DNA from 3 places in the Pseudoalteromonas sp. L23 genome. Region 1 is predicted to be linked to each of the others. Evidence: predicted binding sites of a transcription regulator. Region 1 holds the regulator's gene; each other region holds the start of a gene.

Region 1 (11,193 bases):
ATAGTTTGGAGGTAAATCCCCCGTCGTTTTCGCCAGTTCTGCTTCATCGTAGGTTTTGTTGTAATAAGCAACAATGCTGTTGGTATATTGCTCACCACCAAACACTTGGTCACGAGTGTAAATCGTTTTCCCAGATTGAATAACGCTAATCAGCGTAAGCACTGCGCCAATATCTATCATTGCTACGATTTTATCAAAGGCATCATTTGGCAGTTCAGGGTAAATGACATCCATGGCTCTACTTAGTGCGTAGTTTTCTACATCAACAACTTTCGCTTTGAAACCCGCTTCTTCCAATGCGCCAACCCGTGCTTGCACGCTTTCGGTACGAGCCGCAGAGAGCAGCACATTCATTTTTGACGGATCGGCTTCGTTTACTCCAATTTTTTCAAAATCTAGACTAACTTCATCTAACGGGTAAGGGATCAGGCTATCTGCTTCTATTGCTATCTGAGACTCGAGTTCAGCATCAGTTAATGACACATCCATAAAGATCACTTTTGTAATCACGGTCTGACCGGATACGGCAACTGCTGCATATTGCGTGAGCTTTGGAATGCGCCGCTTCATTTTAGTTATCGCGTTGCCGATCGCTTCAATGTCTTGAATGGCCCTTTCATTTACTGCTCCTTTCGGAATAGGTTCAATCGCAACGGCTTCTACTCGGTAGCTGGAACTTGTCTTCGACAGCAACACCGCTTTGACACAATGGGAGCCGATATCGATCCCTATCATCAGAGGTGCTTGTTTTTTTAGTAGTTGGCTCAGCATGTGAAGCGCCCGTTTCCTTTTAAGACTGTGTACCATAAAAATTTAGCACACAAAAATATTAATCGTTTTTTAATCAAGATATACTAGCAGTGTCTACCTGTAATTGGGAGTCTAACTAGGGATAATTCCGTGAAATTATTGAAAAGATTTTTACAATTCGTTTTTGTTTGTACCCTTTTAGGCGTGTTGACACTTATCAGTCTTTATTATTATGTCAAATCTGACATACCAAGTGTAGAGGTTTTGAAAGATGTTCAACTACAAACACCCATGCAAGTCTTTACACGAGACGGAAAACTCATCAATCAATTTGGTGAAAAGCGCAGGATCCCTGTACGTTTGCAGGATGTTCCACTCCCCATGCGAAAGGCATTCTTAGCGACAGAAGATAACCGCTTTTACGATCATTTCGGCGTAGACCCGATAGGTATCGTCCGCTCCGCTATAGTGCTTATCACCACAGGGCAAAAAAAGCAGGGAGCCAGTACGCTCACCATGCAACTTGCCAGAAACTTCTTCTTAACAAGAGAGAAAGCCTATATTCGTAAAGTGAAAGAAATCTTTATTGCGTTGCATATTGAGCAACTATTAACGAAAGATGAAATTTTTGAGCTTTACTTAAACAAAATTGAACTGGGCAATCGCGCCTTTGGTATCGGTGCTGCAGCGCAAGTCTACTACGGTCGCTCACTATCAGAATTAACTTTAGCAGAAATGGCAATGATTGCAGGCCTGCCAAAAGCGCCTTCTGCGTTAAATCCAATTCGTAACCCAGAGCGCGCGCAATTGCGCCGGAATGTTGTGCTCGGACGAATGCTTGCTGAAAAGTATATTACCCGCGCAGAATATAGTGAGGCGACACAAGCTCCTATCACGGCTAAATTCCATGGCGCCGAAATCGAGCTGTATGCACCTTATATTTCTGAAATGGTTCGCGCCTATATGGTTGAGCGTTATGGTACTGATAAGGCTTACAACTCTGGCATGAAAGTTTACACCAGTGTGGAATCAGACATGCAACAGGCTGCTCAGCATGCATTAGTTGATAATTTACATGCCTACGATATGCGTCACGGCTTTAGAGGCGCAGAAGAAATCTATTGGCATGCTGAAACGGAATCGCCGCTAAGCCGTGAAGGCATTATTACTCGCCTTAAAAAGGTCAATGAAATTGGACCGTTAAAAGCCGCTGTAGTGCTAAACATTGCAGAAAAAACGGCCGACCTGCTCTTAAAGACCGGTGAGCAAATTACATTGGAATGGTCAGGCCTAAGTTGGGCCAGACAATACATCAGTGAAACGCGTCAAAGCCTACCACCAAAAACAACCGCGGATATCCTCGCGCCGGGCATGCAAGTGTTTGTACGCAAACAAGACGACGGCTGGATGTTAAGTCAGTTGCCGCAGGCATCCAGTGCACTTGTCTCACTTGACCCGCAGGATGGGCGTGTAAAGGCGATTGTGGGCGGCTACAGCTTTGAGCTTAGCCAATACAATCGTGCTACCCAAGCTAAGCGCCAAGTGGGTTCGAACATCAAACCTTTTATTTATTCATCCGCGTTAGAAAATGGCTATACCCTAGCCACCATTCTTAATGATGCCCCGATTAATCATTGGGACAGAAGCGTTGGCGTGGCTTGGCGTCCGAAGAATAGCCCTGAAGTGTATAACGGCCCAATCCGTATTCGCCGAGCGCTTGCACAATCGAAAAACGTGGTATCTGTTCGTTTGATCAAAGGCGTTGGCATAAATAAGGCTGCTGATCATTTGCTTAAATTTGGTTTCCAAGACGCAGATATTAATCGCAGCGAGTCGTTGGCACTTGGTAGTGCTGCACTGACTCCTATTGAAATGGCGCGCGGCATGGCCACTTTTGCCAACGGCGGTCACCTCATTGAGCCGTATTTTATCGATAAAATTACCGACTCATTCGGCACTGAGCTGGGTTCTGCAGAGCCGCTATTGGTCTGCGACGAACAGCAGATGGAAGAACAACCTGAGCGCTGTGCACCGCAAGTGATTTCGGAGCAAAACGCATTTCTGATTGCTGATGCGCTTCACAGTGCTATCTGGGGTGGTGGTAGTTGGAAACACGATACGGGCTGGAGCGGCACTGGCTGGCGTGGTCAATGGTTAAAACGTCGTGACCTTGCTGGAAAAACGGGTACCACCAATGACTCAGTAGATACTTGGTTTACGGGCTTTAACCGTAATGTCCTCACCACAGTCTGGGTTGGCTTTGACGATGCGAGTAAATCCTTGGGTCGTGCGGCCTACAACGCTAACCTTGGTAATAATCAACTTGTTGGCGCAGAAGCCGGAGCGATTTCAGCACAACCTGCTTGGATAGACTTTATGCGTGAGGCGCTTAAAGACGAGCCTTTGGCTCCGATAGAGCCGCCACCAGGGCTTATTTCAACTCGGATTGACTTAAAGACAGGGCTTTTGTCTCGCAAGAACGATTACACATCTCGGTTTGAATATTTCGAGCAAGGTACGGCCCCAACCAAGTACGTATTGGATACGGATAGCAGCACACCGTTTGACGATACCGCGCCGCTACCGACTCACGAAGAGTTATTCTAAAATAGAAATGCCGATACAGATGTATCGGCATTTTTGTCTTATACCAGTTGTATTATATCTATTTTCTTAAAAGAGTTATTTTAGATTTTGCGTCAGCCAGAATAAATCGGAATGTATTCCCGCTGCTGTCACTTCTTTACCTGCCCCCGGGCCTTGGATCACCAGCGGATTTTGTTCATACCATTTAGTGTGGATCACAAAAATATTATCACCCGGCGTTAAATTCGCGATTGCCGAGCCATTTGGTACCTGTGCAATGCCTACTTTTGCAGACACTTTGCCATTGCTTGCAATTTCAAGCGCACCAGTATAACGAAGCGCTGCGTCATTCGCTGTGGCCTTTGCATAGTGTGTCGCATAAAAGTCATCGAGTTGCTGGCGATTTTCTAAAAACGTTTGCCATGAACCCACGCTCAATGACTCAGGCATTAACGCCTCTAATTCAATATCGTCAAGCTCAAGTTCAATGTCTAACTCTCTTGCTAAGATCAAAAGCTTACGCTGCATATCACGGCCAGATAGATCTTCGCGCGGATCGGGCTCAGTAAAACCAAGTTCTTGCGCCCCGAGCACTAGCTCAGAAAATGCTTCAGAACCATCATAGCGACTACACAGCCAAGATAAAGTGCCGGAAAAGACGCCTTCAATTCTCACCACTTCATCGCCACTATTTTGCAGATCAGCCAACGCAAAGTTAATGGGTAGACCTGCGCCAACACTGGTGTTGTAACGCCATAACAGGTTACGCTCTTGTAACTGCTGACGCAGCTTGGAGTACCAACCTTGTTGTGCCGTGCCGGCATATTTATTAGCGCTGATCAAATGGCAGTCATGTTCAACAAACTGCGGATACAACTCGCTGAAACGCTCGCTCGCAGTAATATCGACCACCACTTTATGCTCGTAATCTAGCTCTTTAATACGAGTGAATAGCTCTGCTTCATTATATTCGATGGCCTCATTTTGCCATTGCTGTTGCCACGATGCTAAATTCAACCCGCTTGGACAGAACAACATTTGCTTAGAACGCAGTAAGCCAACCAACTTAAGATCAAAGTGCTCACTCAGCTTAGCGACTTGGTTTTTGCATTGTTCGATAAACACTTCACCCACATTGCCAACACCAGCTACAATCACAGCAAGCTCTCTGCCTTTATTGACCAAACGTTCGTGCAATATAGCAAGTAGATCGCTATCAATTGCTTGATCGGTTAACACTAAGCTGTAATGGCGCTCTTGCAGCACAAAACGGGTGACAATCGCATGTTCATCCAATAATTCCAGAGCTTGCTGATGTAAGCCAGCAACATCCTGACTTGGGGCAACAATAGCAAAGCCTTGTACTTGCGACTCAATAATATTGGCTCGCGAATCCAGCGCTTTAATCACAACATGGCTAAACTCAGATGGCACCAGTAAGTGTGCCTCTCCACCTTTAACAAAATGATGAATACTATGCTGAATAAGCTGGCTTAGCTGTTTCACTTCACCACTTTTTAGCTGCTCAACGCGTAACAGGTCAAGTTGTCCAAAAGTGGTAATAAAGCGCTTCTCTTTGCTATAGCCTGCCTTTACTATCTCAGTGCCAAGTGCATCGGCGTCAAAGCTGCTGCGAACTTGCAGTTTTATATCGGTATCTTTAAGTGGAGACAGCGTTTTTGCATGTAGTACTGGATTACCTAATCGTGCGAGTAATTCAGCTTGGCCACGACATACCTTTGTGTATTTTATGGCATTGGCGACTTTACGTGGATCAGTGCTGAATACACCCGTTGTATCCGTCCAAATTGATACTTGAGCCGCATCAAGATAACTTGCCAACAAAGTCGCGCTATAGTCACTGCCATTTCGGCCTAAAGTCACCGTTTCACCTTGTGCATTTGCGGCAATAAAACCGGTAACGATATAGATAGCGTGATCATCAATTGCGCGATAGCACGCTTCTTTGTTATGGGCGTGTAGTAACACCCCCTCTTGTTGTACAAATAACGTACGAGCGTCGATAGCTTTGGCTTCGATACCTTGAGAACTTAGGTAGTTTGCTAATATACGAGCCGACCATAGCTCTCCATGTGCAAGTAAACTCGCGTAGTGAAGATGCTGTTCTTCTCGTCCTGAAGCGATTGCTTGCAGCTCATTGACAAGCTGTTTGAGTAACACACTGTGTTGTTCACCTACAAACAGGGCATCAATTAATTCACGTTGATGATTTTCAACTTGTAATAAAACATCGTTGAATGCGCGAACATCTTGCTGCTCAAAGCTTTGCCATAACTTCACTAGGGTATTCGTTGTTTTTCCTGCAGCAGAAACCACAACACTGTCACCTAGTTGACATTGCTCTAACACTATCTTGGCAACCGCCTGATAACGCTCTGGCGAGCTTAAACTCGAACCACCAAACTTATGTACTACTTTTGCCATTTACTCACCACAACGCTACTGTATGTGCAGGCGTTAATTTGAATGACTTAGCATCATCACTCGCCTGACTTTCATCAATACATGCAAATCCCGCTTCCAGATCTGCAATGAGATCCTGTGCATCTTCAATGCCTACAGAAATACGAATCAACGTGTCGCCCACTCCCGCTTCTAAACGTGCTTGCGGATCCATACCCGCGTGTGTCATCGTCGCTGGATGACAAATAAGACTCTCAACCCCACCTAAAGATTCTGCCAATGAAAAGTGCGTTAGAGACGTTAAAAACTTCGCAGATGTTTGCAGATCGCCTTTGATATCAAAGCTCACCATGCCACCAAAGCCGAGCTGTTGTTTTTTCGCAAGTTCGTGTTGAGGATGCGACTCAAGGCCAGGGTAATAAACTTGGCTAACATACGGCGACTTTTCTAAATATTCTGCAATAAGCTGAGCATTTTCTTGATGTTGGCGTAAACGCACATTTAAGGTGCGCAGTCCACGTAGGGTAAGGTAACTGTCAAAAGGTGCACCGGTAATACCGATATTATTCGCCCACCAAGCTAACTCATCACCCAATTCCTGTGTACGCGCGATCACCGCGCCCCCCACTACATCAGAATGACCATTGATATATTTAGTGGTTGAATGCACGACGACATCCACGCCAAAGGCAATGGGGTTTTGTAATGCAGGAGACAAGAAGGTGTTGTCAGCGGCGACCAAAGCCCCCACAGCGTGTGCTGCATTTACGACAGCTTCTATATCCGTTAACCGCAAAATTGGGTTACTTGGTGTTTCAATCCAAACTAATTTAGGTTTGATCTGCTGCAGCTGCGCAAGACTTTCAGGTTGCGTGAGATCCAAGACTGTTAATTTGAGCAATCCACGCTTTGCAAGCGATGTAAACAAGCGATAGCTACCACCATAGCAGTCATGTGGAATAACCAGCGTATCGTCATGGTTAAGCAGTTGAGTTACTAGGTGAACGGCAGCCATGCCAGTGGCGGTAATAATACTACGAGCACCACCTTCAAGTTCGGTAAGTGCCTGTGCAAGCACATCACGATTAAAGTTACCGCTGCGGCCATAATCGTAGTCGCGTTTGGTATCAAAATCGGCAAAAGAATAGGTGGTAGAAAGGTAAAGCGGTGGCACTACTGCCCCATGCGCTTTATCAGCTTCTATACCGTGACGCACTGCTACCGTCGATTTATTAACTTGACTCATAAGGTCACCTAGATAGTTGGATGTTTAGACGTCTAAAAGGTTAGAGCAACAGAAACCAGAAGTCAAAACATTTATACTGCTAAATGGCTAAATAACTAGTATTTGACTATCTTTTTTAAACCGATAAAATTTCGCCACTCTAGGCGTTGCTAATACGACTGAGTTATTGAAAACTATGGCAGAGATTCTTCTATCTCGCTATGGCGGATTAGTTTATTCATCTATTTGAGTTTGGGATTTATCTTTAATTCGTAAGGTTATCCCTATATTCATGCGGTTGGTGAATAATGTAGACCAGAACCCAGTCATATTGGCATTGATGTAACTGAGGCAAGTACACAATTATGGCAAAATGGAACGGTGAGTATATTCACCCATATGCAGAACACGGTAAGAAAGCAGAGCAAGTAAAAAAGATCACGGTGAGCATACCTCTGAATGTACTCAAAGTGCTAACTGATGAGCGTACACGTCGCCAAGTGAATAACTTACGTCATGCCACGAACAGTGAGCTTTTATGTGAGGCGTTTCTACATGCCTTCACAGGTCAGCCACTGCCGAGCGATGAAGACTTGAGAAAAGATAATCCAGAGCGTATTCCTTTAGAGGTAAGACAAATAATGGAAGAGCGCGGTTTGGAGATCCCAGAAATAAACGAAGAGTGATAACTGCTCTTTCGCTCTGGAAATACAGACACAAAAAAAGCCTCAATCGAGGCTTTTTCATTTGAATAATACCAATGGTACTATTCCATATATCCAGCTGGCATATCGATTTGTGCCACGCCTGATTCAATTGCAGCTACCGCTACCGCTTTTGCGATACGAGGTAACAAACGTGGATCCATTGGTTTTGGAATAATATACTCAGGACCAAACTCTAGACTATCTACGTCAGCCGCTTTTAACACTTCAGCAGGTACAGGCTCTTTCGCAATCGTTCTAATTGCTTCAACCGCTGCAATCTTCATCTCGTCATTGATAGCGGTTGCGCGTACATCAAGGGCACCACGGAAGATAAACGGGAAACACAGTACGTTATTTACTTGGTTTGGATAATCCGAGCGGCCTGTCGCCATGATCAAATCATTACGTGCACCGTGTGCAACTTCAGGGCTGATCTCAGGGTCTGGGTTAGAACAAGCGAATACCACTGGCTTGTCAGCCATTAGCTTTAGATCCTCAGCAGAAAGTAAGTCTGGGCCAGAAACACCAACAAATACGTCCGCATCCGCAATCACGTCTTGTAACGTACGCTTATCCGTGTTGTTTGCAAACAGCTCTTTGTATTCATTTAGGTCATCACGACGAGTATGGATCACGCCTTTTCTGTCCAGCATATAGATGTGCTCACGTTGGGCACCGCATTTGATCAGTAATTCCATACAAGCAATAGCGGCTGCACCCGCGCCAAGACACACAATAATCGCATCATGAATATCTTTACCTTGGATTTCCAACGCATTCAGCATACCCGCAGCGGTTACAATTGCAGTGCCGTGCTGATCATCATGGAATACAGGAACGTCACAACGTTCAATTAGCGCGCGCTCAATTTCAAAACACTCTGGCGCTTTAATATCTTCAAGGTTAATACCACCAAATGTGTCTGCGATATTTGCCACAGTATTGATGAAGTCTTCAGTGGTGTTGTGCTTAACTTCGATATCGATTGAATCAAGGCCCGCAAAACGCTTAAATAATAGTGCCTTACCTTCCATAACAGGCTTTGACGCCAAAGGACCTAAGTTACCCAAGCCAAGAATTGCCGTACCATTACTGATCACCGCAACCATATTTCCTTTACCCGTGTAACGGTATGCATTCGCCGGATCAGCCGCGATTTCACGTACTGGCTCTGCAACACCTGGGCTGTATGCAAGTGCCAAGTCTTTTACGGTCTCGGCAGGTTTAGTGAGTTCAACACTGATTTTACCTGGAACGGGCTTCTCGTGATAATCTAGAGCTTGTTGACGAAAGTCTGTCATGGCGCGATATTTTCCTACGAAGTTAATGTGAGAGTGTGGTAAACGTTCGCATTCTGAATGTTGGCAACCTAGCTAGCTGGTTACAGCAACACACAGTGCGATTAACTATATGAGCGACGACATTCAACCACTCAACAAGCGTATGTGCTTTGCTGTCGCGGTATGTCAATAGGACATATAGTTAATCGACCGTATTCACACAATACCGAGTTTTGCTCATTATTCAAGTAAAATCAGGTCTATCCACTAGCATGGTATTTTCTATACTTTTCCGAGAAGATAAGCTCAATTTTAAGAAATATTTCACAAATAAAATGACTAAAACTTAAAAAACAAGACGCTAAAACCAGCACAGAATGTATAAAATTAGCACAAATGTACACCAACTATAAAAACAATAAGAAAATAGCAACTTAACTAACTTTAACGTCAAGATACCGACATTTAATCGCAATATACTGACTTTAGTTTATATTAAGTGCTCATACCTGATAGTATTTACTATATGAGCTTTGATTATTTTCACAACTTAAGCTCGTAAATGTTCAATATTTATCTGCTAAATAGAGTTTTTACTCTACCCAAGAGATCAGTAAAGTTTTGCTGCCAAACTGGCAAGTTTTTTATTTTAGAAGAATAAAAGACACAATAAGACGGGATGACTGACGGTCTATCTGCTGATGCAGAATAGGATGTATAAATCGAGAAGGTATTTTCAAACAGGCACAAAAAAAGCACCCTAAAGGTGCTTTTTTCGACTAGACCAACAAGATTACTTCTTGCTGCTAAGTGCACCGAAACGCTTGTTAAAGCGATCTACACGGCCACCTGTGTCAAGGATCTTCTGCTTACCAGTGTAGAACGGGTGACATGCAGAACATACGTCTAGGTGAATATCTTTACATAGCGTTGAACGAGTTTCGAACTTGTTACCGCAAGAGCACGATGCAGTGATCGTCTCGTAATTAGGGTGAATACCTTCTTTCATAGCAACCTCTAGTTAAGGCCGTATCGCTCTCCAAACCCGAAGTCTGGCACCATACGTAGTTATACAAAAATGTGGACGCGTATTTTAGTGCTTAACTGAACAATCTACAAGCAATATTTCAGAGTTTTTTATCACCGTCGCAGAGTACGTTTTCAATTCGTACCACCTTAGGTATATACTTCGTCACTGCGCTCACTTTATGGAATTGTAATACATGCTCATTCTTGAAGTAGCTTTAAAGCTGCCACTGCACCGAACATTCGACTATTTGCTAGCACCAACCATGCAAGTTGAAGCAGGAATGAGAGTCACCGTCAATTTTGCCAACCGTCGCTGCACTGCGATTGCACTTGCTAAAAAAGACGACACCGATGTACCAAAAGAAAAGCTCAAGCAAATTATTGAGGTGTTGGACGAGCACCCTGTCTTTAATCAAGCACAACTTAGCTTCTTACACTTTGTCTCTCAGTATTACTGTCATCCAATTGGTGATACCTTATTCACAGCACTACCGGCGGTACTCAGAGATGGAGGAAGCCCAGACAAAACTCAGATCCCCATCGTCAGATTAACGGAAAAAGGGCAGAAACTACCAACACTGCGAGCCAAAAAGCAACAAGCGCTGCTTTCCCAATTATATGAAGGTGGCGCAATAAAATTAAGCGAACTCAAAGCGCTCGGATTTGCTAGCCAAACAATTAAAGCATTGGAAGAAAAAGCGCTTATCTCACAATCTATTGAGCATGATAGTGATTGGTCGCAAAACGAATTACAGCTAGGCGAAAAGCCACGCCTAAACGACCAGCAAGCGACTATTTGCAGCGCCGTTAATGCACAAGTCGGTTACCGTACCTTTTTAATCGAAGGTGTAACGGGAAGTGGTAAAACCGAAGTCTACTTACAGAGCCTTGAAAACATAATAAAAGCGGGTAAACAAGCACTGATCTTGGTGCCTGAAATTGGACTCACACCGCAAACAGTCAACCGCTTCAAAAAGCGCTTTAATAACCTGCCCATTGATTTATGGCACTCAAATCTAACCGATAATGAGCGCCTACATACTTGGCGTCGCGCCGAAAAGGGTCTGAGCGCTTTGGTTATCGGTACTCGCTCGGCCATTTTTTTGCCATTTCAAAATCTCGGCATGATCATCGTTGACGAAGAGCACGACAACTCGTTTAAACAGCAAGAAGGCCTGCGCTATCACGCCAG
Region 2 (11,193 bases), on a different contig from region 1:
GACCAACTTCATCAAATGCCATCACCACCACAGCAGCACCAAAGCGCTTGATGATTTTGGCTTGGTGGATAAATGGTGCCTCACCCTCTTTTAAGGAGATTGAGTTTACAATGGCTTTACCTTGAATACATTTCAGACCCGCTTCAATGACTTCCCATTTAGACGAGTCGACCATGATGGGGACTTTAGAAATATCCGGCTCTGACGCTATCAGATTAAGAAACTTCACCATCGCAGCTTTTGAGTCCAACATGGCTTCATCCATGTTGATATCGATCACTTGCGCGCCGCTTTCAACCTGCTCTCTGGCAACATCCAGCGCGGTTTCGTAATCTTCTTCTAAAATTAAGCGCTTAAATTTTGCCGATCCCGTTACATTGGTACGTTCACCGACATTGGTAAATACTGCTGTTTGTGTCATGGTGAATTCCTAATTTAAGTTACAGGCTTCAAGACCTGCCAAACGCATCCGCACTTCGATGTTAGGCAAGCTACGCGGCTGGGTTTGCTCAAGGCCTCTCGCGAAGGCGCGAATATGTTCGGGCGTGGTGCCACAGCAGCCGCCAACAATATTGATAAATCCTTCATTGCCCCAATCGATAATCTCTTTTGCCATGTCATCGGCTTCTAGGTCGTATTCACCAAACTCGTTAGGAAGCCCTGCGTTTGGATGTACAGAGGTAAAGGTCTCACAAACCCGTGACAGCTCTTCTACATACTGTCTTAATAAATCTGGGCCTAGCGCGCAGTTGAGGCCAATAGAGATTGGCTTAATATGACGAATGGAGTTATAAAACGCCTCGGTGGTTTGCCCTGAAAGCGTGCGACCGGAAGCGTCGGTAATTGTGCCCGAGATCATAACAGGCAGAGTGACGCCCGCTTGCTCGAACGCTTCTTCTACACCGTAAGACGCGGCTTTGGCGTTGAGCGTATCAAAAATCGTTTCAATCAAAATAAGGTGCGCACCGCCTTCAATAAGGGCAAGCGTTGATTCGACATAGGCTGCAACCAACTTGTCAAAAGTGATATTGCGAAAACCAGGGTCGTTTACATCTGGAGAAATCGAACAGGTTTTTGACGTTGGGCCAAGTACACCTGCCACATAGCGAGGCTTGCTGGGATCTTTGGCGGTAAATTCATCACATACCGCACGTGCAAGCTTCGCCGATTCAAGATTAATCTCGCGACTTAGGCTTGCCATGTCATAATCTTCCATCGAGATGGTGGTGGCGTTAAAAGTATTGGTTTCAATGATATCTGCGCCAGCAGCTAGATAATCACGATGGATCTGTTTGATTATCTCAGGCTGCGTCAAACTTAGCAGATCGTTGTTGCCTTTGATAAGGACATGCCAATCTTTAAAGCGCTCACCACGATAGTCTTGTTCTTCTAATTTGTGCTTTTGGATCATGGTTCCCATTGCACCATCTAAGATCAGAATACGTTGCTGCATTGCTTGCTTAAGCTGCTCTGCTATTTGCTCACCGTTTACGGCTACATTATTCGGCATAATTGTTAGTCCTTACATCTTGGCTAACTAAGTTAATATCATAAGGTGTGGTTTGGTAAACATAGTAGTTTAACCAATTTGAGAATAACAAGAATGCATGGCTTTGCCATGTCTTAGATGGACGTTTGCTGGTGTCATTCTCAGGAAAATAGTTCTCAGGCTGCGGTGCGTTGGCCATTTTTTCACAGTCACGATGGTATTCTTTTTGTAGCGTATCGGCGTCGTATTCAGGGTGACCGGTAATATAGACTTGGCTGCCTGAGTGATTTTTAATTAAGTAAGCGCCCACTTTTTCAGAGCCTGCTAATACCACTAGGTCTTTACACGCATTAATTTTATCGATGTCGATGTGGCCGTAGCGTGAGTGTGGCACCAAAAACTCATCATCAAAACCACGAGTGAGCGCCCCGTGGTCAAAGTAACAGTGGTGTTTGAATACGCCGCAAAGTTTGTCATTTTTGAGCGCTCGCTTTAACCCATAATGGTGATACAAGCCAGCATGTGCGGCCCAACAGGAAAACAGGGTTGAAGTAACATGGTGCTCAGCCCAATCAAAAAATGCTTGCAATTCCTGCCAATACACCACATCGTCATATTCAAGATGCGCCAGCGGCGCGCCAGTGACGATCAAAGCATCATAGTTTTGATCTTTCACATCCGAAAAATAGCGATAAAACATATCTAGATGTTGTTCTGAGTTTTCAGAGCTGCGGTGGGTGTCTAGTCGCAACAAATCAACATTCACCTGCAAAGGGGTATTTGCCAGTAATCGGATAAATTGCACCTCAGTCTCCACCTTATTCGGCATCAAGTTTAATATCGCGAGCCGCATTGGGCGGATCTCTTGAGTTGATGCACGACTTTGTGGCATCACGAACACATTTTCATGACGCAATTGGGCAATGGCTGGGAGTTCGTCGGTGACGGTGATTGGCATGCGCTGCTCCAGACTAATCGAATGGCATTATTATGGACAAAAACTAGAAAATTTCAACCTCTAGATGTATGGACGTCTAAACATTAGTGGTAATAATTTGATTCCTTACCTCTCACTGATTATTTCAATTTATGTATACTTGCCACCATATTAATAAACACAAGAAACTTGAGATTTATGATTGGTATTGGCGAAGCAGCAGCGATTGCAGCGGCTGGGGTATGGGCTGGCTCAACCATACTGTACAAACGATTTAGCCATCACCTTAGTCCATTTGAGTTGAACGTCAGCAAAGGCGTCATCGCTTCAGCTTTGATGATCTTGTGTTTGCTCATCGCAGGTGATGCAATGTACCCGACCTTACCCTCGAGCTGGGGCTGGCTGATAGCAAGTGGGGTACTGGGCATAGCGATTGGTGACAGTGCCTACTTTGCCGCACTTAGAAATATAGGTCCTGCTCGCACTTTGGTTATTGAAAGTCTTGCACCTGCCATCGCGGGGATCTTAAACATTGTGCTCCTTGGTGTTTATCTCAGCGCATCCGCTTGGCTCGGCATTGCAGTGACAACCGTTGGCGTGATGCTGGCGATTAAGCCAAGTAGAAGCCAGCCAGTATTAGACAAAAAACATTATCTCTTGGGAGTCTGCTTTGCACTCACGGCTGCCATTTGCCAAGCTGCGGGTATGGTGCTTTCCAAAGGTGCGCTAAATAACGAAAGTATTAGTAGTTTGTGGGCGGCACTTATCCGCTTGGGATCCGGCACCCTATTTGTGGCCTTTATTGTTGTTTATTTGAAATCACAAAGCCTGTTTAAAGCACTCACACTTAAACAAATCGACGGTAAAAACTGGTTATTCATTGCAGTGTTTTTTGGCACCTTTATTGGACTGTGGCTACAGTTGATTTCCGTTAATCATACCGATCCCGCTATCGCACAAACCATCTTTGCAACGGCACCGCTCATGGTGATGACGATTGGACTACTGCGCAGAGAAGCGATTACTAAATCTATGATGTTTGGAGGCCTAATTGCTTTGGCTGGGGTATTTTTATTGCTAAAAGGATAGCCAATATCACACTTAATATGTGTGCATATTGGCCTCTATCTAATGAGTTGTATGCAACCGCCTGACCGTATCAAGTGCAATCTGGTCATACTGATAAATTTAAACATTTGGTGCTAACCAGTTGTGAAATCTCAAAAAGTAGTCTACCTAAGATTTATTAAAGGCAGACACGACTTTTTGTTATCACTATATTAATATGTAAAAACAATGTATCTAGACTAATATTTATGCCTTTGCTTGCTTTGTTTTTCGCATTACTGCTCGTTGTGTTACCGGCGCATGGTTCAGAATGCCCAAGTGCTAATAATGCTAACCTCACAAGCCAAATTTTGTCTTGTAAGCAACATCTTGAAACGCTTGAACCCAACGGTGCTCAAGCTTTTGATGCACATCTTGAGCTTGTGAGCTTGTATCGTCGAGCGGGTGACATAAAGCTCAGCAATCAAATACTGGATGAGTTGATGGCATGGAAGTTAACCACACTTCAGCGCTTTCAGGTGTTAAGACAAAGTGGTATTAATCGTTACCGCCAGCGCAATTATATTCAAGCGCTGGAGAGCTTCCACGAAGCGCAAACGCTTGCGGCTAAGTTGCAACAAAACGAACTCCTGGGTAAATCGGCAAACGATTTAGCTAATGCTTATCAGGCACTCGGAGATCTAGATACCGCCCTTACTTTATTTTTAGAAAGCTACCAAATAGCGAAAGCAACAAATGACCTGCAGAGACAAGCGATCACACTTAATAATTTAGGGAATGTGTCGAGGGATATTAATCAGTTGGATGATGCCATTCTCTCATTTCGTCAAGCCCATGCGCTCCACCAACAAGCCGGCGACCAGGTCAAAGCGAACCACACCTTGCTAAGCATAGCGGAAGTCTTCTACAAAAAGCGCGACTACAACAAAGCAACTGAAATCATTGAAGATTTACTTCAACCTTTGACACAAAGTGGCGCCTATACCCAATTGTCTCGAGCCTATTTATTATTGGCCGAAATTGCCATTGCTCAAAATCATATCGCTCAGGCACAACAGCAACTTGCTTCATTTAAACGTACTCGGCAACTAATTCAACACGGTAAAGTGGATCAGCGAGCACTGCTTATTGAAGCCAAACTCAAGCAGCTTGAGGGCGATAACCTAACTGCACAAACGTTACTTAAACAGGGACTTGAAGCACATAATCAGCAAAATAGTCAGCTTACCGAATTATTTTACATTGCCTTATTGCAGTCCCAGCTACAAACACACGCTTATAAAGAAGCAGTAGAGACCGCACAGCGTTATAATGACATGCTTAAAAGTAGTCGTGTACAGAGTGAAAACCTTTATCAATTTCGCCTTCAAAGCGCTAACGTCTTGACCGCGCCTAAGCGCCAAACAGAGACAAGCATGTTGTCTCATGTACTCGTCGGGTTTATCACATTTTTAGCAGGTGTTTTGGTTACTTACTGCTTTATTCGCAATACCGCCCGCGCCGATACTCATGGCGTGCACAGTAAACATACGAGCATTGATGAACAGGCCGCTAGACAATTAATGGTTGAGGTAATGACACTCACTTTGACGCTTTGGGAGCAAAGTAGTGGCAAAACTCGTGTCGAATTAGCGGAAGAAAGCAAAGTGTGGAAAGTGAATATCGATGATGGTCGCTTACGAGTGCGCACTCTTGAACGCTATCTTAATATCAAAACGCTGCCCAAAAAGCCGCGTATTCGAAATATTGTTACCACGGCACAATATGTACTCACTCAATGCCAAGACGCTAATTTCGATACTGCGCCCCTTTCTCAAAAAGTTGCACAACTGGAGCAAATCATAGCGTGCTCCAACGCTACTTGATATCTACAACAAAGGGGCTTTTGCCCCTTCTCTAGTTATCCGTCGCGGTCTCACATAAATAGCATGCTAAAGTCACGCCCATACCGGCATCATACTCTTGGTGATGACGGTCTCCTTTGAATTCAAAAGGTCCTTCAAAGCGTGGATACACTGTCATATCAGGTTTTAGGCTATTACTAAAGCCTTTCATATTATGATGTAGAGATTGACACATTTTATTACCCATATCATAAGCAAGTCGCCAATCATCAAACTGGCCACAATCTAGTCGTGGTGTAATACGACCAGGAATACTCTGCTTAGGACTGGTACAAACGTTACTTCCTTCACTATGTAAATATTTAAAGGTGCCAGCAGTTAATGTCATTTTACCTAGCAAAATCGTTTGCCGCTTTGGACATTTCGCCCCATCAGCAACTTCGAGCTGCGCTATCATTTCTGGGCTATGGGCTTGTACAAAGCTCGCAATCAAAGTTGCTCCCAATACTACTATTACTCGTCTCATAACTGTCTCCTTATTGGTTATGACACCGTTACTCGATTGCGAATGTACTCACGCTGAGACTCCAATAACGGCGATAGCAAAATCCTGCCTCAAGCGAATATTGATTGCAGCAAAAGTTACGGGGCAATTGGGTAAATTCGGGTAAAAATATAAGCAGACCTTTGATATTTAAGTTTTTATTTACCACAGCTTGATATCAAAACTTACCTAACCCAATGCGTCCGTTTAATATCAAAGGTTTTACCCAAGTTGACCCTAACTGGCCCTACAACCTCCTATTCAATCGCTGAAAAAGTTTCCAACATCACAAGGCAAGTTAACAATGCATGAGGCATGTTGACTCAGCACAACGATGAAGGAATAGAAAAATGAAACAGAGAAATTTCACCCCAAAGTTAGTCAGCCTAGTTACCAGCACGTTGTTACTGGGTAGTATTTCGCTACAAGCCGCAGAAGAATATGGAGAAATGGCCCCCTCTCAAGTAAGCCCAGAAGCGTGGCAAGCCATTTCAAACTGGTCTCAAGACCGTGTTTCCTTGCTTGAATATATATCTGACAACGACGAAGAATATGAATTAGACCGCTATGTCGATAGCTTGATCCGCGACTATCGAGATGGAGAGATGCTAAGCCAAGCAAAAGCTTTAGATCAAAACGTGTTATCAGCATGGGAAAATGCTTTTACCGAGCAAACGCCTGAAGATAACTTTTTCTTTACTCGATATCTTATTCAATTTAAACCGACGGTATTCGAAAAATGGACACAACAGCAAAAAGTGCCAACGCTCAGCCAACATTTAGAGCGAAATGCATCGCAGCTTTACAGCACTTGGCACAAGGAGTACGCAGCTCCTAAACGTAAAGGGCTCTCGGTACTTGAATACGATAGGACGCTACCGTCAGATACTCTTGCCGAATTAAAAGAATTGCTGACTAAAAAACCCATCTTCGGGCCTAAGTCACAATGCTCATGTCAGATGGTGACCCCTTCAACCAGCACAGGCCAAGTAGTCACTAACTACCCATCAACCCAAACGCCTTGGAGCACATCCACCAGCGATGGTAGTGGTTTTTCTAAGCACCATGCTTATGTCAATACCTCAGCCTACGGCGCCTTTCACTCAGCTAAGGGGAAACGTTGGTCAAAAAATAAAGCGCTCAGTTTCGATAACACCTCAGCCCATAACTCGACAGAGTTCCACGTCAAAATGTTGTGTGCAGACACCGGGGGATTTGCATGTAATCAAAGTAATGCCTGTTCGGGCAATTTAGAAGTCAGAGGCACTTATTCAGCTCGCTACCATGTAACTGGGCAAGCTAAAAAAATCTGGTCAAAAGGTACCAACTCACACGCAACCGACGGCGCAAAATTTGCGGTCGATTTGCCAGGAGCTGCACCTGAAGTCATCTTGTTTAATAAAGCCGGTGGCGCAGCCATGGGATATAACACCACATGGAATTTAAACTCCACCATTGGAGTCGTTAAAGCCGCACTTGGCATTACTTCTGCAATCGTCAATGGCAACCCTGGCAGCTTGCTTGATGGTCAATTGGCCGATGCGCTCATCACCAACTTGGCAGGCATGATAACGCGTTCGGGTAATCAAGCCAGTGTTACCACCACAATGCGCGCGCGCTTTGATTCGTCCGACGTCAGCCCTTTCTTGTTGCAACCCAATGAGGTGTATCACTTTACCCTTGATTCGAAAGGTCGGGTGCAAGCCAGAGGCTACGGTGGTTATTCGGACAGTCATTACGAATATGGTAGCTCAGGCGCGGTGATGTATGCAGCAAATCACTTTACCTGCGGCAGCAATGTCAATGCCCCAGCACCAACAGGGTTATGGTTCTATTCGTCACAATCCGGTCCAGATAGCGACGCGTCGTTACGTAGTGACGTTGAAAACTGGCTCTCTGTGCAGCTCAACAAACCCGTTAATGCAGGCCAACGCCAAGGCATCATTCACTAGGCTTTGCTAAGGGTGGCCATGCGCTGCCCTACTCCAATAAGGAAAGATTATGAATAAGTTCATCGCCACCACGCTTACCTGCTGGGCTTTGTCTTTGAGTGTTAACGCCTCAGCAGAGTCAGAGCACTACGATACATCAACCCTACCGCTATTATTTCACGCAGGACAACAAGGTTATCAAGCCCTTTCACCTTGGTATTCTTTTCAGTATCAGAACCAAAGGATCACCTTACAAACATGCGCAGAAGATGCCTGCAAACAAACGCTGCAATTTCCCCAATTAGAGCAAACTGCACCATTCAATAGCGAGACGTATGAGCCCAGCTATCAAGGTGAAGCTGGAAACATGAAAAAGTTAGAGAGTTACTCTCAACTCCAGCTCGGTTATCTAAAAGAAAACAGACTCTATGCCAGCGGCAATCAACGGCGCTTACTGTTCACGTTACAACTCGCGTCGGGTAAAGCTGAGTTACCCTTTGTATTTAATGATAACTATGACGAATCTCTGGCAAAAGATAAGTCATCCCTTACTCGAAGTTTCTCCTCCTGCGCCAAAGCCTGTAATACCACTTGGCAAGCATTTAGCGTGGATAAATCTGGTCAATATAGTCCGGCTATTTTTGTTCGAGATGAAACCGGAAATTGGCTTATTCAAAGTACTCGCGACGCCATTCGCATTGAACTTACCACCTTAATCGGACAATATCAGCCACCGGCGCTGCGTCATCACCACAATGACACCACACAGTCTAGCTATTCGTTGAATGACGATAGTTTAATTGTTACTCGCCAAGCTGATAGCGTATCTCGTCACATACTTAACCAAACTCAGGTTGTGGGTCTAAGTGATAAGCATTGGTTGCTGCTTCAAAATACCGACCTCACCCTCACGGATAACAACTCAAATATACAAGCCAAGCGTCCAATCGCGCAACTTGAGCTATCACGCTTACTGGCAAGCTATCTTGATAATGATCGCTTATATTTATTAGGGTTAGCACCAAGAGACGCTGTGATTAAACCATCGCAGCAAACGATTATGACGCAGTATCCAAAGCTTCATGAAGACGCCCTCGTTGCCACCTCTCTACTAGAACTAGATTTAGGGCTACAGGTTATTTCGGCCACAACGGTATTTATTCCTGACACCGAGTTTGCTGATATTCGCATTACTCGCAATGCGTGGGGAATATTGGTTAGCTCCGGCGAAGTTTCGGCACGTTCAACAACACATACATATGAAAGCAACCAATCGGCATCAGCAATGTCTGGCTGCCCGATGATAGCCAATGGCTATGGTTATGGCCTGCTATGCTGGAAGGCGTTAAATAACCCAACACTCACCTATACTCCCAATGCCGCAAGCACAATGATCCCAACGACGGTGGTTGACAACACAACGCCAAATCTAATGAATCAATTAGAAAACAATCAATATGGGATTATTTTTAAAAATGGGGCAACGCCAACCGATCCGGGTGGAGTGTGGACTCATCCAGATAATGTTGCCACCAGTAAGGAAGATTTAGGATTGGCTGTGGCCATGTACCATTATCGCTGGGGTTCACCTGTCGCGGCAAATATCGTCTACCCATCAGGAAGCCCCGCACATCCTGTGATGTTTAGAAAGGTGGAATATCAAGCAGCGAATAGCAGTAATTTGCCACATAATGTTTGTAATCATTTTGCTGCCAGCTCAGGTTACCCTGAGTATCAGGCGGCTGATGCTTGTATGACACAGCCAGGTTTTGGCCTATTTAGCCTCGAAGACCTTACCTTCGACCGTTGGCAAGGAGGGAATTATTATCCGAACCAAACAGTCAGTGGGCAGGATAATTCTTGGTTTCCTTGGTATACCAACTTTGTTGGCGATCCACCGGTAACAGAAACCTTTGAACAGGCCTCGAGTGCTGAAATGCTTGCACGATTGCAATTTAACCTAGCGCAGTTTGGTAAAATCAACCAAGACACCTATGTTAACGGCACACGCTTTAGCCAAGACACAGTCACCGGCTTCTACCGCTGTAGCCACCAATAACCAGCAGAAGCAAGATATTCGTATTCGAAACTCGCAAATTGTTAACAATGCATTAAACTTCATTCAACTGTTCAAAAAGGAATGAAGTCATGCGCATCATCATCGCTATTGCGACGCTCAATTTAATTGCTTGTAGCAGCACGTTTGCAGTCCAACAAGCGAATACCAAAGTATTAGGCGCTTACTCAATGTTCGCGCCTTCCACTACAGAAGCCCCAAATATCTACGCGCGCGTCGTTGTTGACGGCGTGCTCAGCGACGCCAACCAATGCCCAAGCTTGCTCTTTGGTAAAAAATCTATGCCGATGCAGTTGCGAGCAATGCGTCCGAACCAAACACATTTTCCAGTCTCTGTATGCGAAGCGAAAATCTCCCCAAACACGGCTTATACCGTCAGTGATAGTCAATTCTCGTTAGCGCCCGTGACATTCGATCCGAATAAAATTGCGGTTTTTGGCGACACTGGCTGTAAGTCATCAGTTTGCGAAAACAACACTGCTGCCGAGCCGTTTAAAACCCTCGCAGAGCAAGGGGCAAAGCAACAACCACAATTGTTGCTCCATATGGGGGATTTCAACTATCGAGGTACCGGAGGTGCGATTTCCGGTGATACCTATGCTTATGACGCAGGCGATGGTGGATATGGTGGTACTAGCTGCGGTCTCAACGATACCTACTACAGTCAAAACGCGATAAATAGCCCAAGACCAGATACATGGAGCAACTGGCAAGCCGACTTTTTTGCCGCAACAACGGATCTTTCAGCAACCGCACCATGGATTTTTGCACGAGGCAATCATGAACTTTGTAGCCGCGCAGGAATTGGCTGGTTTTACTTTTTTGGCCCGGGAGCCAATCTTCCTGATGCCGTTGAGCAACAGCAATGTCCATCTCAAGGGGATTATAATCAACCGCCGCAATCTGCAAGTGCCCATATCATTGTGCAAAACTCCTATACCATCAACTTAAAACCGCTCAGTGTTTGGGTAATGGATAGCGCCAATGCCTGTGATGCCAGTGCAGACAATGGCCTAACAAAAGTCTACCAACAGCAATATCAACGACTTAATGTCAGAAGCGAACTACTCAAAGCCAAACCCATGTGGATTATGAGCCACAGACCCATCTGGGGCGTTGAAGACCCGACAACCAAAGACACGCTAAACGTGATGTTGCAAACCGCGCTGAAGAACACCAGACAAGGTAAGTTGCCTGAACACGTCACTTTATCACTCGCTGGACATATGCATATTTATCAGTCTTCCACCTTTGCTGCCAGTACCGCACGTCCTGCGCAAATCGTTGTCGGCAATAGCGGCGT
Region 3 (11,193 bases), on a different contig from region 1:
GGCCGCCAGAGGATATCGAATTGCCGATGATAAACCTCTAAAACCAAATAAGTTTATAGGATTTGTACCGCTCAAATCTCAGGTAACGCAAGAACAAGCGTTAATTGCGACAGTCAGTTATGGTATTCAGTTCGTCCAAAAACATGAGCAATGTTATTTTAATAAACCAAGTCTCAAGACGTTAAAACGTGTTATTGATGGAGTCTCGCTTATCCGCCACGCGTTTTGGTTGTTTGATGACATCGTTGATAAAAGCTCGACTGAGAGTATTCGCAATGAGTTAAAATGGTTGTTGTCAGAACTTGCTTGGGTCGAAAATGCAATTCATTTAAAAACCTACACCTCAAAGCGTCATGCTTATCATAAGAAACTTAATCAGTTTCCTGAATTGGCGCAGGTCATTACCGACTTGCAAGATGTTCAGCCGACACCGACGGACATTGAAGATTTATTTCATTGCACCCGCTATAACCGTTTGATCCTTTCACTTACTCGCTGGCTGGTTGATAGAGCGTGGCGTAAAAACTGGGATCAAAAAGCACTGAGTGCAGCAGAGCTACCTGTCACAGAAATCGCAAGCCAATTATTTGATAAAGACTGGCAAGAGCTGAAAAACTTGCTTCCACAGGATAAATCGCTTTCTGAAAGAGATTATTTACATGTGAGAATAAAGTTAGAAAACACGCTACTAAGCGGTAACTGTCTGGGCAAGCTTTACGATAAAGAAGCGCGCAAAGTGTTTAGAACGCCTTGGATTGATATCGTTTATGGTATTTATGAGCTAGAAACACTGGCGTATTTATATCAACTTTGCCAAAGCCAAAACGCAGACGAGCTGCAAGAAGTGCAGGCATGGCTTAAGCAAAAATCTGACTTTTTGATAAGTGCTATGGAGCAAAGTCGACAGTCTTCCATGCATAGCGAACCATATTGGTTCTAACCAGATTAAGCGGGGTTTTATCCCGCTTTTTTGTACCACTTCATTACAATCAATACTGCAAATATCAGGTGATGAACTAAACTTGGGTGTATCAATTCTGAGGTAGCCCAATGATCGATATTGACGATAAAGTGCTGAATGATTTGCGCGGCGGATTTAACTTACCTGCTAAGCCTGAAATATTACAAGCCTTACAAAATGAATTATCACAACCGGAGCCTGAGTTATTTACCGTGGCGGATATTATTGCGGCAGATGTTGGTGCGTCAGCTGCGGTGTTAAAGGTAATTAATTCACCCGCTTATGGTCTTGCCCGTACAATCACAGATATAAAACAAGCAGTGATGTTTTTGGGCGTTAACTGTATTACGCAGCTAGTGACTGGGTATTTGCTTAAAAATGCGTTTGAGCAGTCAAAGTGCTGTATTTCACTGCAGCAGTTTTGGGATAACGCTGCGGATATTTCAAAAGCGGCGATGGTGGTTGGACATCATTTGAAGGCGTCATTACCCATGGAGAATTTGCAGCTGCTCGGACTGTTTCATGATGCCGGGATCCCAGCAATGGCCGTAAAATATCCTGACTACGCTGAGGTAATAAAGCAGTCTATAGAGCGACCTGAGCAAACGCTTATTTACTACGAGCAGCAAAAGTATCCAGTGCCTCACACTGTGATAGGCTACTTTCTTGCGACGTCTTGGCACTTACCTAAAGAAATATGCCAGATGATTTTGCGCCACCATGACGTTAGCTATCTTGAAGAGCAAAAAGATGCGCAGCATGTGCAAACCTTTGCGGCACTTAAACTGGCTGAAAACCTCTGTTTTGAAGCAAAACACTTTAGAAGCGCAGCAGATTGGTATCTATTTAAAGATAAGGTGATGATTGAGCTTAATTTGCATGAAGATGAGTATCAAAACTTAAAAGATGATGTCGATGAAGTATTTATCGGATAGGGGATTATCCACAGGCATTAAAAAAGGCGCACTTGGCGCCTTTTTTACTTTTTGCTGCAGGGGATTATAGGCCTGCAGCCGCACGTAGTGCGTCAGCTTTATCTGTTGCTTCCCAAGGGAACTCTTCACGACCAAAGTGGCCGTAAGCAGCAGTAGGCTGATAAATTGGACGCTCAAGGTCTAGCATAGTGATTAGACCGTAAGGGCGTAAGTCGAAGTGCTCGCGGATAAGTTCGATCAAACGCGACTCATCAAGCTTAGCTGTACCGAAAGTTTCTACGCTGATAGAAGTAGGCTCAGCAACACCGATTGCGTAAGACACTTGGATCTCACACTTGTCAGCAAGGCCAGCGGCAACAATGTTCTTTGCAACGTAACGCGCTGCGTAAGCAGCAGAACGGTCAACTTTTGATGGATCTTTACCTGAGAATGCACCACCACCGTGACGTGCCATACCGCCGTATGTATCTACAATGATTTTACGACCAGTTAGACCACAGTCACCCATAGGACCACCGATAACGAAACGGCCAGTTGGGTTGATGAAGAACTTAGTTGCTTCAGTGATAAGCTCTGCAGGTAGTGTAGGCTTGATGATAGTTTCCATCACCGCTTCTACAAGGTCAGCTTGTGATACCGAATCACAGTGCTGTGTAGATAATACGACCGCGTCGATACCTACTGCTTTACCGTTTTCGTACGCGAATGTTACCTGAGACTTAGCGTCTGGACGTAACCAAGGTAGCGTGCCGTCTTTACGAACTTGCGCTTGGCGCTGAACTAGACGGTGTGAGTAAGTGATAGGCGCAGGCATAAGTACGTCAGTTTCGTTACACGCGTAACCAAACATTAGGCCTTGGTCACCAGCACCTTGCTCTTCTGGACGAGTACGGTCAACACCTTGGTTGATATCAGGTGATTGTTTACCAATCGTGTTAAGGATTGCACATGAATCAGCGTCAAAGCCCATGTCTGAATGTGTGTAACCAATTTCACGCACGGTCTTACGAGTTAATTCCTCGATATCAACCCAAGCGCTAGTCGTGATTTCACCACCAACCATAACCATACCGGTTTTAACGTAAGTTTCACACGCAACACGTGCTTTTGGATCTTGCTCAAGGATGGCATCTAGAACCGCATCAGAGATCTGATCGGCGATTTTATCCGGATGACCCTCAGAAACAGATTCAGAAGTAAATAAATGTTTAGCCATTGTATTTATGCTCACAAATATTGCGCTTCACAAACATCAGGAACAGCGCGAAAAATTAAGGGGCGTATTCTAACCAAAAAACCTAGGCATTGACTAGTTATTTTACGCCTAGACGTCCAAAATTGTGCAAACTTTTTTAATGGTCGGAAAAAGTCCGTCTGTACCCGTTTTTTTATGGCCTTTGCCGTTGCAGTTAGCCATATAAATAAGTAAGAATGGGCTCAAACCCCCGCGAAACACATTTAAAGGTAGGAGAATTCATGCCATCTCGCAAAGAACTTGCTAATGCAATTCGCGTTCTTTCCATGGACGCTGTACAAAAGGCCAAGTCTGGCCACCCTGGAGCCCCTATGGGCATGGCGGACATCGCAGAAGTACTTTGGCGCGATTTTTTAAAGCACAACCCAAGTAATCCTGAGTGGTTCGACAGAGATCGCTTTGTATTATCAAACGGTCACGGCTCGATGTTAATTTATTCATTGTTGCATTTGTCGGGTTATGACTTATCAATTGATGACATCAAAAACTTCCGTCAGCTACACTCAAAAACACCAGGCCATCCAGAGTATGGTTATGCGCCGGGTATTGAAACTACTACAGGCCCATTAGGCCAGGGTATTACTAATGCGGTAGGTATGGCGATTGCTGAAAAAGCATTGGCTGCACAGTTTAACCGTGAAGATTACGACATCGTTAATCACTATACCTATGCTTTTTTAGGTGATGGTTGTTTGATGGAAGGTATCTCACACGAAGCTTGTTCACTTGCGGGTACCCTTGGTCTTGGCAAACTGATTGCATTTTGGGATGACAACGGTATTTCAATCGACGGTGAAGTTGAAGGTTGGTTTAGCGACGATACACCAAAACGCTTTGAGTCTTATGGCTGGCATGTTATCGCCGGTGTTGATGGTCACGATAGCGATGCGATTAAAGCGGCAATCGAAGCGGCGCAAGCAGAGTCTGACAAACCAACCCTTATCTGTTGTAAAACGGTTATCGGTTATGGTTCACCAAACAAGTCTGGTAGCCATGATTGTCACGGTGCACCGCTAGGTGATGATGAAATCAAAGCAGCACGTGAATTCCTTGGTTGGGAGCACGGCGCATTTGAAGTACCGGAAGATGTGTACGCGAAATGGGACGCAACAGCACGTGGTCAAAATCAACAAAGTGACTGGCTGATTAAGTTCACTGAATACCAAATGCATTATCCTGAGCTTGCTGCTGAGTTTGAGCGTCGCATGAAAGGCGAGCTTCCAGCAAACTGGTCTGAGAAAACAGAAGCGTATATTGCAGAGCTTCAAGCGAATCCTGCAAACCCAGCAACTCGTAAAGCATCACAAAATGCATTGAATGCTTTTGGTCCAATTCTACCTGAGTTTATGGGTGGCTCTGCTGACCTTGCGGGTTCTAACTTAACACTTTGGGATCAATCTAAAGGCTTAACGGCAGAAGATGCTGCGGGTAACTATATCTTCTACGGTGTGCGTGAATTTGGTATGTCTGCCATTATGAATGGTATTGCGCTACATAGAGGCTTTATCCCTTACGGTGCGACATTCCTAATGTTTATGGAATACGCGCGTAATGCCGTACGTATGGCTGCATTGATGAAACAAAGAAGCATCTTTGTGTATACTCATGATTCAATCGGTCTTGGTGAAGATGGTCCAACACACCAACCAGTAGAACAAATGGCGAACTTACGTACTACGCCAAACCTTGCGAGCTGGCGTCCATGTGACCAAGTTGAGTCAGCAGTTGCTTGGCAGCAAGCTGTTGAACGCGCTGATGGCCCATCTGCACTTGTATTTACCCGTCAGGGCCTTGCGCAGCAGCCTCGTACCGCTGAGCAGGTTGCAGCGATTAAGCAAGGTGGTTATGTACTATCTTGTGATGGTGAGCCTGAAATCATCCTTATTGCAACCGGTTCTGAAGTGCAACTTGCAGTTGAGTCTGCGGATAAGCTTCGTGCAGAAGGTAAAAAGGTACGTGTTGTGTCTATGCCTTCAACGGACATTTTTGATGCGCAATCTCCAGCATACAAAGAAAGCGTACTACCAAGCTCAGTAACGCGTCGCGTCGCTATCGAAGCGGGTATTGAGGACTTCTGGTACAAATATGTAGGCCTAAATGGTGCTATAGTTGGTATGACAACGTTTGGTGAGTCAGCGCCTGCTGATGAGCTATTCAAGCTATTTGGCTTTACGGTAGAAAATATCGTTGAGAAGGCAAACGCATTGTTTGCATAATCAAAGAAAAGAAACAAAAAACCCATGCCATGCATGGGTTTTTTTATGCTTAGGGGTTTTGCTAAACCCCTTAAAGTTTTGAGACTGTTTCCTGCTCAAAGCTCAGGTTAGATAGCTAAACCTTAAACTGTTCTACCGATAAGCGTAACTCTTCGGCGAGTTTGGCAACCTCAGAACTAGAGATTGAGGTCTGGCTTGCGCCTTCAGCTGTTTGCTCTGCGATTGTTACAATCGATTCTAAACGTTCACTAATTTCCTGTGCTACTTGTTGTTGCTCATTCGCCGCGTTTGCAATCTCTTCACTCACATCATGAGCCTGAGAAACGGCTGCAGTGATAGAGTTTAGTGCTTCATTAGCAAGGTCGCTCTGAGTTACGCACGACTCCGCCTGCTGTTTGCCTTTCGACATCGCGCCTACCGCTTCTTCGGCACCGGCTTGTAAGGATTCAATCATTGCTTGAATTTCTTGAGTCGACTCTTGAGTTTTACTTGCAAGCGAGCGTACTTCGTCTGCCACTACAGCGAAGCCACGACCTTGTTCACCCGCACGCGCAGCTTCGATTGCAGCGTTTAGTGCAAGGAGGTTAGTTTGCTCGGCAATGCCACGGATAACATCCAAAATACTACCTATCGAAGCGCTGTCTTGATGTAGTTTGTTAATCACGCGAGAGGCTTCATCCACTTCTCTTGCGAGTTGCTCAATAGTGTGTTTGTTCTCATGTGAGATGCCTTTGACACGCTCCGCTTCTTTATCAGCATTTTTAATTTCCTGTAGTGCTTGATGCGCGCTGTTGCTTACACCGTGAGACGTGCTACTCATCTCAGTTGTAGCGGTAGCTGCTTGCTCTACCTGTGCCTGCTGATTCTTAATTGCTTGGCTGGATTCCGTAGTGATAGTCGATGTTTCTTCGGACGCTGCAGCAAGCTGCGTCGAACGAGAAATAATGCCAGTGATAAGTTCACGTAAGCTAGAGATTAGGGTGTTACAGCTTCTAGATAATTCACCAAACTCATCTTTTGCTGTGTCATCTAAGCGCTGTGTCATATCGCCACTGGCGACAATGTTTAAGACTCGATTTACTTCCGACAGCGGTTTTGTGATACGACTAACGGTAATGTAGGCAACACCAACGGCCATTAACGTTGCTACTATCATACCAATCCAAGTCCATAGGTTTGCTGTGCCTACATCGGCACGTACGCCTTGTTGTAAGTTAAAGGCGACTTGGCTCGCTTCAGAGAGTAAATCATCTAGCTGAGATAGGGCTGCTTTTGTGGTTTTTTCTGCATTGGTTAGTTCTTTACGTGTCTCGGCTATCGCATTGATCAAGCGTTTTTGATTTTCCGTGATGCTGTTGCTGCCAGTAACTGCATCTTTCAAATTAGTGTAATAGCCTTCGAGATCAGCAAACAAACTACTATCAAGCGCGCTAACGGGGCCACGCATCAAATCAATATTGCGACCTAGCTCTTCAACGAGGTAGCTTTGATCCCTACTTACGATTTCCAGTGTATTGATGTCTTCAACAGTAACAATATCATTGGCGCTAGTCACAACAGAAGAAAAGTTATTTTCTAAGTTATTTGCAGCTTGAAAAGCACGTTTGTCAGCATCTTCTAAGCCATCCAAATCAATGATATCAACCGTCACCATAGTCGCATCTTCTGCGGCAACATCGATAGTAGATAACTGCTCTTTTAATTTGTCCCGTAACGAAAGCTCAGTTGTTTTCTCGTTTACCAAGCTGTTCATGGCTTTTACGAACGCATCATAACTTTTGCCAACATCACGACTGCTTGAGGCCAATTTATTATTAGCGGCAACTACCTGCTGCAGTTCTGAATAGGTTTTGTCAAAGATCTTCTGGCGCTCTGCAAATTGCTGTTTTAGCGTCGCCAGTTCAGTCTCTGAACGTGCATAAAAACTTCCCTGAGCCATTTTGCTCATTAAAGTGAACTCTACTTGCAGAGCAGAGCTTTTAGAGAGTGCTGGTAAAGACAGGTTATTAACCTGTTGAGTTGAGTTGTCAATGTTTGCAATTCTTAATAAAGAATTGCCCCCGATAAGAAGAAGCAACAAGGTGATGGTAATAAAACCACCCCAAATACGTTGGCTAACAGTCAAATTCATAGCTGTCCTACAAAATTTACAAAGCAATACGGATACTTATCGGATTTATTGCGGATAAGTTAAGTATTTTATAGCAGATGTGACAAAAAATTTCAGTAAAAAAGGTCGGATTACAAAAAATAGCAGCTCAACGGATAAAAAGTATAAGCTTCACGTTTTCTTCGAGTGTAGCTTAGTTTAATAAAAGTTAAAGTAAGTGCTTACCCTAACGTTGATTTAGGGCTGTTATAGAGGTTAGCTATGCTGGTACTTTTCACCACTGTTGATATTTATCATCGTCATAGGACCTCCCCACACGCAGCCAGTGTCTAAGGCTATAATATTTTTCTTGTTGGTTTCGCCTTCCAAAGCAGCCCAGTGGCCGAAAAGTAGGGTAGTGTCGGCTGGTGTTTGGCTGAGCTCAAACCACGGAGTGAGACCTGCCGCATCTTTTAGGCCAGATTTGTTCTTAAGATCCAGTTCGCCATTTTGTTTTAGAAAGCGCATTCGAGTGAAGACGTTAACAATGGCTTTAAATTTATCTTGTTCACTGAGCTTGTTGTGCTCAAGTCCTGGGTGAGCACCGTACATATTGGCGTAAAACTCAGGGGCTTTTGTTGATTGATAAATGGTTTCGGCAAAGCGTGCATATTCTAGCGCTTGCGTAATATTCCAGCTTGGATGAATACCTGCATGAGAAATAAAAGTTTGCTGTGTTTCAAGCCAAATAGCGAGGGGCTGTGCACGTAATAAGTCAGCATATTTTTGGCATTTAGGGCTGGCAAAAACCGCATCTAATTTATCTTTTGGGTTCGGAGCGACACCCAAAGCAAGACATGCTAAAAAGTGGAGATCGTGATTGCCGAGTGTAATGCTAATAGAGCCAGCGTGTTGATAGAGAAACTCTAGGCAAGCAAGTGAATCGGGTCCTCTGGCGATGATGTCACCGACAAAGTATAAATGGTCTTGGCTTGGGTTAAAGTTGACTTGATCGAGTAGCCCGATGAGTGGAGTGAAGCAGCCTTGCAAGTCTCCAATTGCGTATTTTGCCATTTATTACCTGTGGTTTTTTATAACTCAATGTTTTTATTCTGATGTCTAGCATGTATGAGGAACGCGGGGTAAGCCCGCTTCCGCAAAATAAAAATGGTATTAATGCAAAATATTTGGACAGGAAAGTCTAAATACATTGATTGGCGCTTTAAACTCAGTGCCAAACTCATTACGCATTAAATAAAACCCTTCCATTGTACCAACGGGAGTATCGAGCACCGCGCCGCTGGTGTACTGATAGCTCTCGCCAGGACGAATAGTGGGCTGCTCACCAACGACACCTTCACCTTCGACTTCAGTCTCTTTGCCATTAGCGTCGGTAATGAGCCAATAGCGGCTATGTAGCTTGGCATTACATAAGCTATGGTTTTTGATGGTAATTGTATAGGCAAACACATATTTATCCTTTTCAGGCTGTGATTGCGCTTCAACGTAAAAGGTCTCCACCGATACTTTGATAGGTGAGCCAATATTAGTTTGAGTTGTCATATATCCAATTTGCAATTTCAATAAACTGGTTAAGCGACAGGTTTTCAGCGCGAAGTGTAGGGTCGATACCTAAGTTTCGCAGCTGCTCTTCGGTTAACAGGTTCGATAAGCTATTTCTTAGTGTCTTACGACGTTGGTTGAACGCTTCTAAACAAACAGTATTCAAAAGCTTAGTGCTCTTAGCTGTACGTTGCGACGGATCTTTTGGGATCAATCGAACAACGGCCGAGTCAACTTTAGGTGCTGGTTTAAAGCAATGTGGTGGCACTTCGATCACAGGAATAGCGTGACAATAGTACTGCGTCATTACGCTTAAGCGACCAAAGGCCTTGCTGCCAGGGCCTGCAACCATACGGTTAACCACTTCTTTTTGCAGCATAAAGTGCATATGCTCGACCTGATCGGCAAATTCAAATAAGTGAAATAGCAAAGGGGTTGATACGTTGTAAGGTAAATTACCAAAGATCTTCAGTTTTTCCCCTTCTTTGATTAAAGAAGAGAAGTCAAACTTCATCGCGTCGCCTTGGTGAACCGTTAATTTAGGTCCCAAGAATGGGTGATGGATCAAGCGCTCGGCAAGATCTTTATCGAGTTCTACAACGGTTAGGTGGCCACTTAAATCACAAACAGGTTCAGTGATAGCACCTAAACCAGGACCGATTTCAACCAGATTGTCTTCAGGTTTTGGGTCGATAGCAGTTACTATCTTGTCGATAATATTGTTGTCATTTAAGAAGTTTTGACCAAAGCGTTTACGCGCTCTGTGTCCGAGATGTACTTTATCTGTCATGCATTCTGTGCTTTTTTGGTTGCGAGCTTAATTGCTTCGCGGATCGCTAATTCAAAACTACCCACTTCAACATCACCAGAGCCGGCTAAATCAAGCGCTGTACCGTGATCAACCGATGTGCGAACAAAGGGTAATCCTAGGGTGATGTTTACTGAGTTTCCAAAACCTTTATATTTTAACACAGGTAAGCCCTGATCGTGATACATTGCGAGCACAGCATCAGCATTATCTAAATATTTAGCTTGGAAAAGGGTGTCAGCTGGCAGCGGTCCAACCAAGTTCATGCCTTGTTTATTCAGCATTTCCAGTGTTGGCTCAATGGTTTCTATTTCTTCACGACCAAGATGACCACTTTCTCCAGCGTGCGGATTTAATCCACAAACTAATACCCTGGGTTGTTCAATACCAAACTTGGTTTGTAGGTCGTGATGTAAAATATGAATGACTTTGCTGAGACGCTCAGGCGTAATTGCCTTTGATACGTACGCCAGTGGGATATGCGTAGTTACTAGCGCTACACGCAGCCCTTCGGTTGCGAGTAGCATTACGACATCAGCGGTATCAGACTGTTGTGCAAAGTACTCAGTATGGCCGCTAAACGAGATCCCAGCTTGGTTAATAATGCCTTTATGAACTGGGCCCGTGACTACCGCTGCAAATGTCCCATCCATATTCTTTTCAGAAGCAATGCGCAAGGTTTCGAGCACATAATGGCCATTGGCTTCATCTAATTGACCAGCGACCACTTCAGCACCTTTGTCTACTTGAAGGTAGTAAATGGCACCAGCAGGTGCCGCTTCAGGCGCAGCTTCGCTGTCAAATGGCAGCAACTTGATTTGCTCACCGAGTTCTTTGGCGCGTTTTTCTAGAATACTTTTATCAGCCACCGCAACCAACTGAGCAGGCCATGCGTGCTGAGCCAGTTTGATAACAAGATCTGGGCCAATACCTGCAGGCTCACCCGGTGTAATTGCGATTCTGAGTGTCATAGCCGTTATTCCGCTTCGATAATTTCAATATGCGCTTGGTCACGCATTTCTTTAATCCATTTAAAGCTTTCTTCTTTAAATTTACGGTTAAACAACAGACGGTGTGCGCGATTTAACTTGGCTTGTTCTGTTTTATCGGCTACGCGTTTATCTAGCAGTTGTACAATATGCCAGCCAAATGTACTTCTAAATGGTTCACTGATCTGATCTTTTTCTAGCGACAACAGAGTGTCTCTAAACGCAGGTACGTATGTAGTTGGATCTGTCCAATCGTACTCACCACCTTTAAGTGCAGAGCCTGGATCTTCAGAATATTCTTTAGCCAGCGCTGCAAAGTCAGCGGTACCTGCGCGCAAGTCTTTTACAAAGCCAGTTAGCATTGAGCGTGCTTTTTC

Evidence for each region. Region 1 encodes MetJ, which represses methionine synthesis genes. Its sites were predicted from a motif close to TAGACGTCTAGACGTCTA; they were not measured.
Region 2: metA (homoserine O-succinyltransferase) is a predicted target of MetJ. The motif match lies at 2,509-2,526, and genes of this name have one in related genera.
Region 3: metK (methionine adenosyltransferase) is a predicted target of MetJ. The motif match lies at 3,214-3,231, and genes of this name have one in related genera.

Annotation. Positions count from the first base shown of each region.
Region 1 is NZ_JAKKCW010000006.1:257,436-268,628, forward strand. Features, by position in the region: gene L3V43_RS12650 (pilus assembly protein PilM) at 1-771, opposite strand, end outside; gene L3V43_RS12655 (PBP1A family penicillin-binding protein) at 901-3,357, shown strand; gene metL (bifunctional aspartate kinase/homoserine dehydrogenase II) at 3,433-5,781, opposite strand; gene metB (cystathionine gamma-synthase) at 5,786-7,006, opposite strand; gene metJ (met regulon transcriptional regulator MetJ) at 7,351-7,671, shown strand; gene L3V43_RS12675 (malic enzyme-like NAD(P)-binding protein) at 7,752-8,993, opposite strand; gene rpmE (50S ribosomal protein L31) at 9,766-9,981, opposite strand; gene priA (primosomal protein N') at 10,196-11,193, shown strand, end outside.
Region 2 is NZ_JAKKCW010000015.1:47,087-58,279, forward strand. Features, by position in the region: gene metH (methionine synthase) at 1-421, opposite strand, end outside; gene L3V43_RS19685 (homocysteine S-methyltransferase family protein) at 431-1,510, opposite strand; gene metA (homoserine O-succinyltransferase) at 1,500-2,447, opposite strand; gene L3V43_RS19695 (DMT family transporter) at 2,625-3,515, shown strand; gene L3V43_RS19700 (tetratricopeptide repeat protein) at 3,743-5,359, shown strand; gene L3V43_RS19705 (hypothetical protein) at 5,391-5,864, opposite strand; gene L3V43_RS19710 (hypothetical protein) at 6,233-7,834, shown strand; gene L3V43_RS19715 (hypothetical protein) at 7,884-9,872, shown strand; gene L3V43_RS19720 (metallophosphoesterase) at 9,962-11,193, shown strand, end outside.
Region 3 is NZ_JAKKCW010000001.1:673,129-684,321, reverse strand. Features, by position in the region: gene L3V43_RS03095 (CYTH domain-containing protein) at 1-940, shown strand, start outside; gene L3V43_RS03090 (HDOD domain-containing protein) at 1,051-1,896, shown strand; gene metK (methionine adenosyltransferase) at 1,961-3,112, opposite strand; gene tkt (transketolase) at 3,373-5,367, shown strand; gene L3V43_RS03075 (methyl-accepting chemotaxis protein) at 5,483-7,498, opposite strand; gene L3V43_RS03070 (symmetrical bis(5'-nucleosyl)-tetraphosphatase) at 7,733-8,530, opposite strand; gene apaG (Co2+/Mg2+ efflux protein ApaG) at 8,630-9,019, opposite strand; gene rsmA (16S rRNA (adenine(1518)-N(6)/adenine(1519)-N(6))-dimethyltransferase RsmA) at 9,003-9,809, opposite strand; gene pdxA (4-hydroxythreonine-4-phosphate dehydrogenase PdxA) at 9,806-10,798, opposite strand; gene surA (peptidylprolyl isomerase SurA) at 10,804-11,193, opposite strand, start outside.